2 regions of the Streptomyces flavalbus genome follow, and region 2 is predicted to be linked to the other one. Evidence: riboswitches for the same ligand, from Rfam matches in the RefSeq annotation. Region 2 holds a riboswitch; the other holds the start of a gene.
What was found. A riboswitch is a leader RNA that binds a small molecule or an ion and turns the genes downstream of it on or off. The one in region 2 is predicted to bind S-adenosylmethionine.
Positions count from the first base shown of each region.

Region 1 (4,205 bases), 1.6 Mb from region 2:
GAATGTATCTGTCCAACTGCCGTCTGCAACAGGTCAGTCGGACGAGAAATCCGGGCAGCACCGGTCGGGAATTTGCCGAGAATTCACCAGAATTCAGGGCAAGTCGGGCCCGACAAAAGGATTGAATGGCGCAAAGGTGGCACACACTTTGGCTACTTCTTATCGCACGCGGAGCCGGAACTCATAGCCACTCGGCATCCGGAAGGCGACCCGTTCCCCAACTGTACCGCGCTCAATCACACGGAATGACCCCCTCCGCTTTTTGCGAAGGGGGTCACAGAGGGGGCGCGGGCGACGCTCGGCGGGGCTCAGCCTCCGGCGACCGCCGGGATGATCGACACACCGGCGCCGTCCGGGGTGGCCGTCTCCAGCCCCTGCTCGAAGCGCACGTCGTCGTCGTTGACGTACACGTTCACGAACCGGCGCAGCTTGCCCTGGTCGTCGAGGACGCGGGCGGCGATGCCGGTGTGGTTCTTCTCCAGGTCGGAGATGACCTCGGCGAGGGTCGCGCCCTCGGCGGCGACCTCGGCCTGGCCGCCGGTGTAGGTGCGCAGGATGGTGGGGATGCGAACGGTCACGCTCATGCGAGGCCAGCCTCTCGGAACGACTCCAGGTTGGGACGGATGGTCGCGGTCAGACCGGTACCGGCCACCGCGTCGAGGGTCTTCAGACCGTCACCGGTGTTGAGGACGACGGTGGTCAGCGTCGGGTCCAGGACCCCCGCCTCGATCAGCTTGCGCGTGACGCCCACCGTCACACCACCCGCCGTCTCGGCGAAGATGCCCTCGGTCCGCGCGAGCAGCTTGATGGCGTCGACGATCTCCGCGTCCGTGACGTCCTCGACGGCGCCGCCCGTGCGCCGGGCGATGTCCAGCACGTAGGGCCCGTCGGCCGGGTTGCCGATGGCCAGCGACTTGGCGATGGTGTCCGGCTTCTGCGGCCGTACGACGTCGTGCCCGGCCTTGAAGGCGGTGGACACCGGCGAGCAGCCGAGCGCCTGCGCCCCGAAGATCTTGTACGGCCGGTCCTCCACGAGGCCCAGCTCGACCAGCTCCCGCAGCCCCTTGTCGATCTTCGTGAGCTGGGAGCCGGAGGCGATCGGCACCACGATCTGGTCGGGCAGCCGCCAGCCGAGCTGCTCGCACACCTCGTACGCGAGCGTCTTGGAGCCCTCGGCGTAGTAGGGCCGCAGGTTCACGTTGACGAACCCCCAGCCCTCGCCCGCGGGGTCGCCGATCAACTCGGAGCAGAACCGGTTGACGTCGTCGTAGTTGCCCTGGATGCCGACCAGCTCGCCGCCGTAGACGGCGGCCATGACGACCTTGCCCTGCTCCAGGTCGTGCGGGATGAACACGCACGAGCGGAACCCGGCCCGCGCGGCGGCGGCACCGACGGCACCGGCGAGGTTCCCGGTCGACGAGCACGACAGGGTGGTGAACCCGAAGGCCCGCGCCGCCTCCAGCGCCTGCGCGACGACCCGGTCCTTGAAGGAGTGCGTCGGGTTACCGGAGTCGTCCTTCACATACAAACCGCCGGTGACGCCCAGCTCCCGCGCCAGGTTCCGGGCGTCGACGAGCTTGGTCCAGCCGGGGTTCAGGTTGGGCTTGTCGGCCACGTCGGCCGGAACGGGCAGCAGCGGCGCGTAACGCCAGATGTTCGCGGGCCCGGCCTCGATCCGCTGACGCAGCTCTTCGGCGTCGTAGGCGGAGAAGTCGTAGGCGATCTCCAGCGGCCCGAAACACTCCTCGCAGGCGAAGACGGGCCCGAGGGGTACCCGGTGTCCGCACTCCCGACAGGAGAGCGCCGCGGCGGGACCCAGGTCAACAGTGGGGGTGGCGCTTGCAACAGTCTGCACAGCCATGTGAGGCGAGGCCCTTTCTCCTCATCTTCCTCACGACGCATCTCGCCGTGAGACGGATTTGGCACCTTCCCTAGCCGGGAGCCTCGCGGAAGCGGTCGCCATCGACCGGTACGAGAACCGACTGGAGGGTTGCCGGGGCTTCAACGGGCCGTGTCCCTCTGCCCCTCTGGATGAGCGGTATGTGGTTGTGAACGCCGATGCCCCCCGACATGCGATGGTCATCCGCGTTGTTCAAGACTGTAACCGAAGGCCAGGACAGTTGAGATAGTCGTCCGAACCGCGAGATGGATCACACACGCACGCCGTGACCACCTGATCGAACAGTGAGGAGCCGCCAACTGTGCTGGAAGAAGTCGAGCGCTGGCTGAGCACCCGCTCCTGGTCCAAGACCGACCGACCGCTCCACCAGATACTGGCCGCGAAACGCGCGACGGGCCAGTCGGTCAGCGTCGTGCTGCCCGCGCTCAACGAGCAGGAGACGGTGGGCGACATCGTCGCCGCCATCCGCCACGATCTCGTCCACCAGGTGCCCCTGGTCGACGAGATCGTGGTCGTCGACTCCGGCTCCACCGACCAGACCGCCAAGGTGGCCGCCGCGGCGGGCGCCACGGTCGTGCACCGCGACGCGATCCTCCCGCGCGTCCCCACCGTCCCCGGCAAGGGCGAGGTCCTCTGGCGGTCCCTGCTGGCCACCTCGGGGGACATCGTCTGCTTCGTCGACGCCGACCTGAAGGAGTTCTCCTCCGACTTCGTCTCCGGCATCGTCGGCCCGCTGCTCACCGACCCCGGCGTGGACCTCGTCAAGGCCATGTACGACCGGCCCCTCGCCGGTACCGGCGGCCAGGGCGGCCGGGTCACCGAACTCATGGCCCGCCCCCTGCTCAACATGCACTGGCCGCAGCTCGCGGGCTTCGTGCAGCCGCTGGGCGGCGAGTACGCGGCCCGCCGCACGCTCCTCGAACAGCTCCCCTTCCCCGTCGGCTACGGCGTGGAGCTGGGGATGCTGGTCGACAGCCTGCACCTGGTGGGCCTAGACGCCCTCGCCCAGGTCGACGTGGGCGTCCGCAAGCACCGCCACCAGGACGGCCAGGCCCTCGGCCGGATGGCGGCGGCGATCTACCGCACCGCCCAGCTCCGGCTGGCCCGCGGCCATCTGATCCGGCCGTCCCTCACCCAGTTCGAACGCGGGGAGGACGGCTTCGAGCCACGCACCTACTCCGTCGACACCGAGGAACGGCCGCCGATGGTGGAGATCGCCGAGTACGCCTCCCGCAAGGTGGCGTGACCCGGCCAGCGTGCCGTACCGCACGTTTGAGCGTTTCCGGGCCGGGCTAGGTTGAGGCGTATGGCTTCCACGCAGGCTGCACAGGTGCTGGTCGCATCCAACCGCGGCCCGGTCTCCTACCAGGTGGACGAGGACGGCTCGCTGCACGCCAGACGCGGCGGCGGCGGGCTCGTCTCCGGACTCTCCGCGATCGGCCCCGACGCGGGCGCGCTCTGGGTCTGCTCGACCCTGGGCGACGGCGACCGCGAGGCGCTGCGCCGCGGCGTCTCGGAACCGGGCGTCCACATGCTGGACATCCCGGCGTCCGTCCACACGGCCGCCTACAACGGCATCGCGAACTCGGTCCTGTGGTTCGTCCACCACATGCTGTACGAGACCCCCGTCGCCCCCACCTTCGACGCGGAGTTCCGCGCCCAGTGGGACTCCTACGCCACCTACAACCGCGCCTTCGCCGAGGCACTGGCCGAGCAGGCGGCGCCCGAGGCGAGCGTGCTCGTCCAGGACTACCACCTCACCCTGGTCCCCGGGATGCTCCGCGCCCTCCGCCCCGACCTGCGCATCGGGCACTTCTCGCACACGCCCTGGGCGCCCCCCGAGTACTTCCGCGTCCTCCCCGACGACATCGCCGCCGAGATCCTCGACGGCATGTTGGGCGCCGACCGCCTCGGCTTCCTCACCCGGCGCTGGGCGGACGCCTTCACCGCCTGCTGCGAGGCGCTCACCGACGGCCTCGGCGCGACCCGGGTGGGCGTGCACGGCCTGGGCGCCGACGCGGACTTCCTCCGCGACCGGGCCCACCAGCCGGACGTGGCGGACCGGATGGACGCCCTGCGCGCGGAGATCGGCACGGCACCCGACGGGAGCCCCCGCAGGACGATCGTGCGCGTGGACCGCACGGAACTGTCCAAGAACATCGTCCGGGGCCTGCACGCCTACCGGCACCTCCTCGACACCCGCCCCGAGTGGCACGACCGCGTCACCCACGTGGCGTTCGCCTACCCGTCGCGGCAGGACCTCGCCGTGTACCGCGACTACACGGCGGAGGTGCGGCGGGTCGCC
Region 1 is NZ_JBHTEB010000001.1:3,690,259-3,694,463, forward strand. Features, by position in the region: gene ACFQZ6_RS16465 (MoaD/ThiS family protein) at 309-584, opposite strand; gene thrC (threonine synthase) at 581-1,861, opposite strand; SAM riboswitch class I at 1,880-2,038, opposite strand; gene ACFQZ6_RS16475 (glucosyl-3-phosphoglycerate synthase) at 2,202-3,146, shown strand; gene ACFQZ6_RS16480 (alpha,alpha-trehalose-phosphate synthase (UDP-forming)) at 3,207-4,205, shown strand, end outside.
Region 1: linked by a shared signal. The riboswitch ahead of thrC (threonine synthase) and the one ahead of ACFQZ6_RS09410 (aminotransferase class V-fold PLP-dependent enzyme) in region 2 are both predicted to bind S-adenosylmethionine.

Region 2 (4,205 bases):
AACATGCTCTTCCTCTACGTCTTCGGCGCGATGACCGAGGAACGGATGGGCCGCGTCCAGTTCACGCTCTTCTACCTCGGCTGCGGCTACCTCGCCCTGCTGGGCTACGCCGCCGCCAACGCCGACTCGCAGCAGTCGCTGGTCGGCGCCTCGGGGGCGATCTCGGCGGTGCTCGGCGCGTTCCTGTTCCTCTTCCCCGACGCCCGCGTCACCAGTCTCCTGCCGTTCCTGTTCTTCCTGCCGGTGCGGTTCCCGGCCTGGGTGGTGCTGCCGTTCTGGGCGGTCCTGCAGTGGCTGGCGGCGGGGCGGGCCACCCAGGGACCCGGGGTGGCCTACCTGGCCCACCTGCTGGGCTTCGGCCTCGGCTTCTGCTTCGCGTGGGCCCGGTTCGGGGGGAGGACTAGAGTGAAGCCCGCCGCTCCAGCCCAGGCCCCCGAGGGAGAGAACCAGCCGTGATCACCGCGATCGTCCTCATCAAGACCAGCGTGGACCGCATCCCCGAGATCGCCGAGCAGATCGCCTCCCTGGAGAGCGTGAGCGAGGTGTTCTCCGTGACCGGGACGTACGACCTGATCGCGATGGTCCGGGTGCGGGAGCACGAGGACCTGGCGGAGGTCATCCCGGGGCGGATCAGCAAGATCCCCGGCGTCGAGGCGACGGACACCCACGTGGCCTTCCGGACGTACTCGCAGCACGACCTGGAGGCCGCGTTCGCTATCGGCCTGGACTCGTAGCGCGGGACACGAGCTGGCGGACCGCGGCCACGAAGCGGTCCACGTGCTCGTCCGGCGTCCCGGCGCCGAAGCTCACCCGCAGCGCGCTGGGCCCCTCGGCGGACTCACAGGTGGCGTCGGCGCCGTCGAGGAGCGTGCGCACCAGGGGGTGGGCGCAGAACAGGCCCGCCCGCACCCCGATGCCGTACTCCGCGGACAGGGCCGTCGCCAGGTCGGCGCTGGGCCAGCCGTCGACCACGAGGGACAGCACCCCCACGCGCGGGGCGTCGTCCCCGAACAGCGACAGGAAGCGGACCTCGGGAAGGTCGCCGAGGCCCGCCCGCACCTTCTCGATCAGGTACCGCTCCCGGGCGACCAGCGCCTCGAACCCCGCCTCGGTGAGCGCCGTGCAGGCGGAGGCGATGGCGTAGGCGCCGATGACGTTGGGCGAGCCCGCCTCGTGCCGCGCGGCGCCCTCCTGCCACCGCACCTCCACTCCCCCGTCCGCGCGCCGCACCACACCCCGGCTCGCGCCCCCGCCCGCGAGGTACGGCTCGGCCTCCCGCAGCCAGTCGGCACGCCCCGCGAGGACACCCGAGCCGAAGGGCGCGTACAGCTTGTGCCCGGAGAAGGCGACCCAGTCGACGTCCAGGTCACGCACGCTCACCGGGTGGTGCGGGGCGAGCTGGGCGGCGTCCAGGACGATCCGGGCGCCGTGCGCGTGGGCGGCGGCGGCCAGCTCGGTGACCGGCCACAGCTCGCCGGTGACGTTGGAGGCGCCGGTGACGCAGACCAGGGCGGGGCCGTGCGGGTCGTCACGGTCGGCGAGGGCGCGCTCCAGCGTCGCCACCGCCTCGCCGGGGCCGCGCGGGGCGTCGAGCACGGTGACGCGGGCGCTGTTCCAGGGCAGCAGGGCGGCGTGGTGCTCGGTCTCGAAGACGAAGACCCGGCAGTCGGCGGGCAGCGCGGCGGCGAGCAGGTTCAGCGAGTCCGTCGTCGACCGGGTGAAGACCACCTGGTCGTCGGCCCGGCAGTCCAGGAACGCGGCGACGGTGGCGCGGGCCTTCTCGAACAGGTCGGTGGAGAGCCGCGAGAGGTACCCGGCGCCCCGGTGGACGCTGCCGTAGTACGGCACGTAGGCGGCCACGTCGTCCCAGACCCGTTGCAGGGCGGGGGCGCTGGCGGCGTAGTCGAGCGCGGCGTAGGTGGTCTCGCCGCCGCTGGCGAGCGGAACGGTGACATCCCGGCCCAGAACGGGCAGCGGGGCACAGACGGGTGTGACGACGGACATGGCGAACCCCCATGCGAGGAAAGAGAGAAGAGGAGAGGGAAGAGGGCGTGCGGAGGCGGGGCTCGGCGGCCCTATCGCATTCGCTGACTCATGGAAGAACTCCTCGACGACCGCGCTTGCCATGAACCCTGCTGTTCACGGCCTGGTCTTCACCCGGGGCACCCCGCCACGGACGGAGGGTTGCCGGACAGCCAGCCGGGGCCTATTGGCTGTCACTCATGACCTGGTACGGCATCTTGCCATACGATCTTCGACGCGCAAGGGCGCGGTCCAGGATCCGGACCGCGCCCCGCACGGAACTCACGCGTTGCTGACCGCCACCCAGCGGTCCAGGGTGCGCTTGGCCGCGCCGGAGTCGATGGCCTCCGCCGCCTTCGCCATGCCGAACCGGATGCGGTCCACCAGCGGCCCGTCCTCCGGTTCGAGCGCCGCCAGCGCCGCCGCCGAGTTCAGCAGGACCGCGTCGCGCACCGGGCCCTCCTCGCCGTCCAGCAGCCGCCGGGCGACCTCGGCGTTGTAGGAGGCGTCGGCGCCGCGCAGCGCCTCCACCGGCACCCGCCGCAGGCCGACGTCCGCCGGGTCGAAGGTCTCCTCGGTGACCTTGCCGTCCCGGACGATCCACACCCGGGAGGTCGAGGTGGTCGTCAGTTCGTCCAGGCCGTCGTCGCCGCGGAACACCAGCGAGGAGTTGCCGCGCTCCGCCAGCACCCCCGCCATGATCGGCGCCATCCGCAGCGAGGCGACCCCGACGGCCTGCGCCCGCACCTTGGCCGGGTTGGTCAGCGGACCGAGGAAGTTGAAGGTCGTCCGGATGCCCAACTGGCCGCGCGCGGCGGCCACATGGCGCAGCGCCGGGTGGAACTTCACCGCGAAGCAGAAGGTGATCCCGGCCTCCTCCGCGACCTCCGCGACCCGCTGCGGCGTCAGCTCCAGGTTGACGCCGAGCTTCTCCAGCACGTCGGAGGCGCCGGACGCCGAGGAGGCCGCCCGGCTGCCGTGCTTGACGACCTTCGCGCCGGTACCGGCGATGACGATCGACGACATGGTGGAGATGTTCACCGTCCTGGCGCCGTCGCCGCCGGTGCCGACGATGTCGACGGTGTCGCCCGGCACCTCGATCACGTTGGCGTGCTCGTACATCGTGCGGACCATGCCGGAGATCTCCTCGACGGTCTCCCCCTTGGCCCGCAGCGCCACCGCGAACCCGGCGATCTGGGCGTCCGTCGCCTCACCGCTCATGATCCTGTCCATCGCCCAGGCGGTGGCGTCGGCGCTCAGGTCCTGGCCATCCAGCAGGCCGTTCAGCAGGGCGGGCCAGGAACGGCCCGCCGCGGTGTCGCCTCCAGCGGGGGTCACAGCGCTCATCAGCCGCTCCTGATCGTGATCGTCGTAGGACAGTCGGTGGGGCCAGCCTATCCAGGTCCGGGCGCGCCGAAGGGCCCCCGTCCGAACACCGGACGGGGGCCCTTCGTGTGGCGTGGCGAACGCGGGATCAGTGGTGGCCGTGGCCGCTCGTGATCTCCTTGTACTCCTCGACGGTGGGCTTGGCGATCTGCGACTCCTCGCCGAAGTACGCCTTGCTCAGCTTGGCGCGCAGCTTCTCGGAGCCCTTCACCTTGCGCTCCACACCGTTCTCGTCGACCGCGGGGCCGAGTTCGAGCGGCTTGTACTGCTCGTGGGCGGTGAGGGTGTGGAGCTGGTCCTGGCTCAGCGGCTCGTGGATCTCGATGAACTCGCCGTGCGGCAGGCGCTTGATCGTGCCGGTCTCCCGGCCGTGCAGCACCTTCTCCTTGTCGCGGCGCTGCAGGCCCAGGCAGATCCGCCGGGTGACGATGAACGCGAGGACCGGTCCGGCGAAGAAGAAGATCCGGACGAACCAGGTGACCGCGTTGATCGACAGGTGGAAGTGGGTGGCGATCAGGTCGTTGCCACCACCGACCAGCGTGACCATGTACAGCGTGATCCAGGAGACGCCGAACGCGGTGCGCGTCGGGGCGTTGCGCGGGCGGTCCAGGATGTGGTGCTCGCGCTTGTCGCCGGTGACCCACGCCTCGATGAACGGGTAGGCCGCGATCGCCACCAGCACCAGACCGAAGATCACCAGCGGGATGAACACGCCCAGGACGAGCGTGTGACCCCAGAAGTTGACCTCCCAGCCCGGGAAGTAGCGCACCAGGCCCTCGGCGAAGCCCATGTACCAG
Region 2 is NZ_JBHTEB010000001.1:2,122,954-2,127,158, forward strand. Features, by position in the region: gene ACFQZ6_RS09400 (rhomboid family intramembrane serine protease) at 1-456, shown strand, start outside; gene ACFQZ6_RS09405 (Lrp/AsnC family transcriptional regulator) at 453-734, shown strand; gene ACFQZ6_RS09410 (aminotransferase class V-fold PLP-dependent enzyme) at 715-2,004, opposite strand; SAM riboswitch class IV at 2,112-2,228, opposite strand; gene trpD (anthranilate phosphoribosyltransferase) at 2,305-3,369, opposite strand; gene qcrB (cytochrome bc1 complex cytochrome b subunit) at 3,497-4,205, opposite strand, start outside.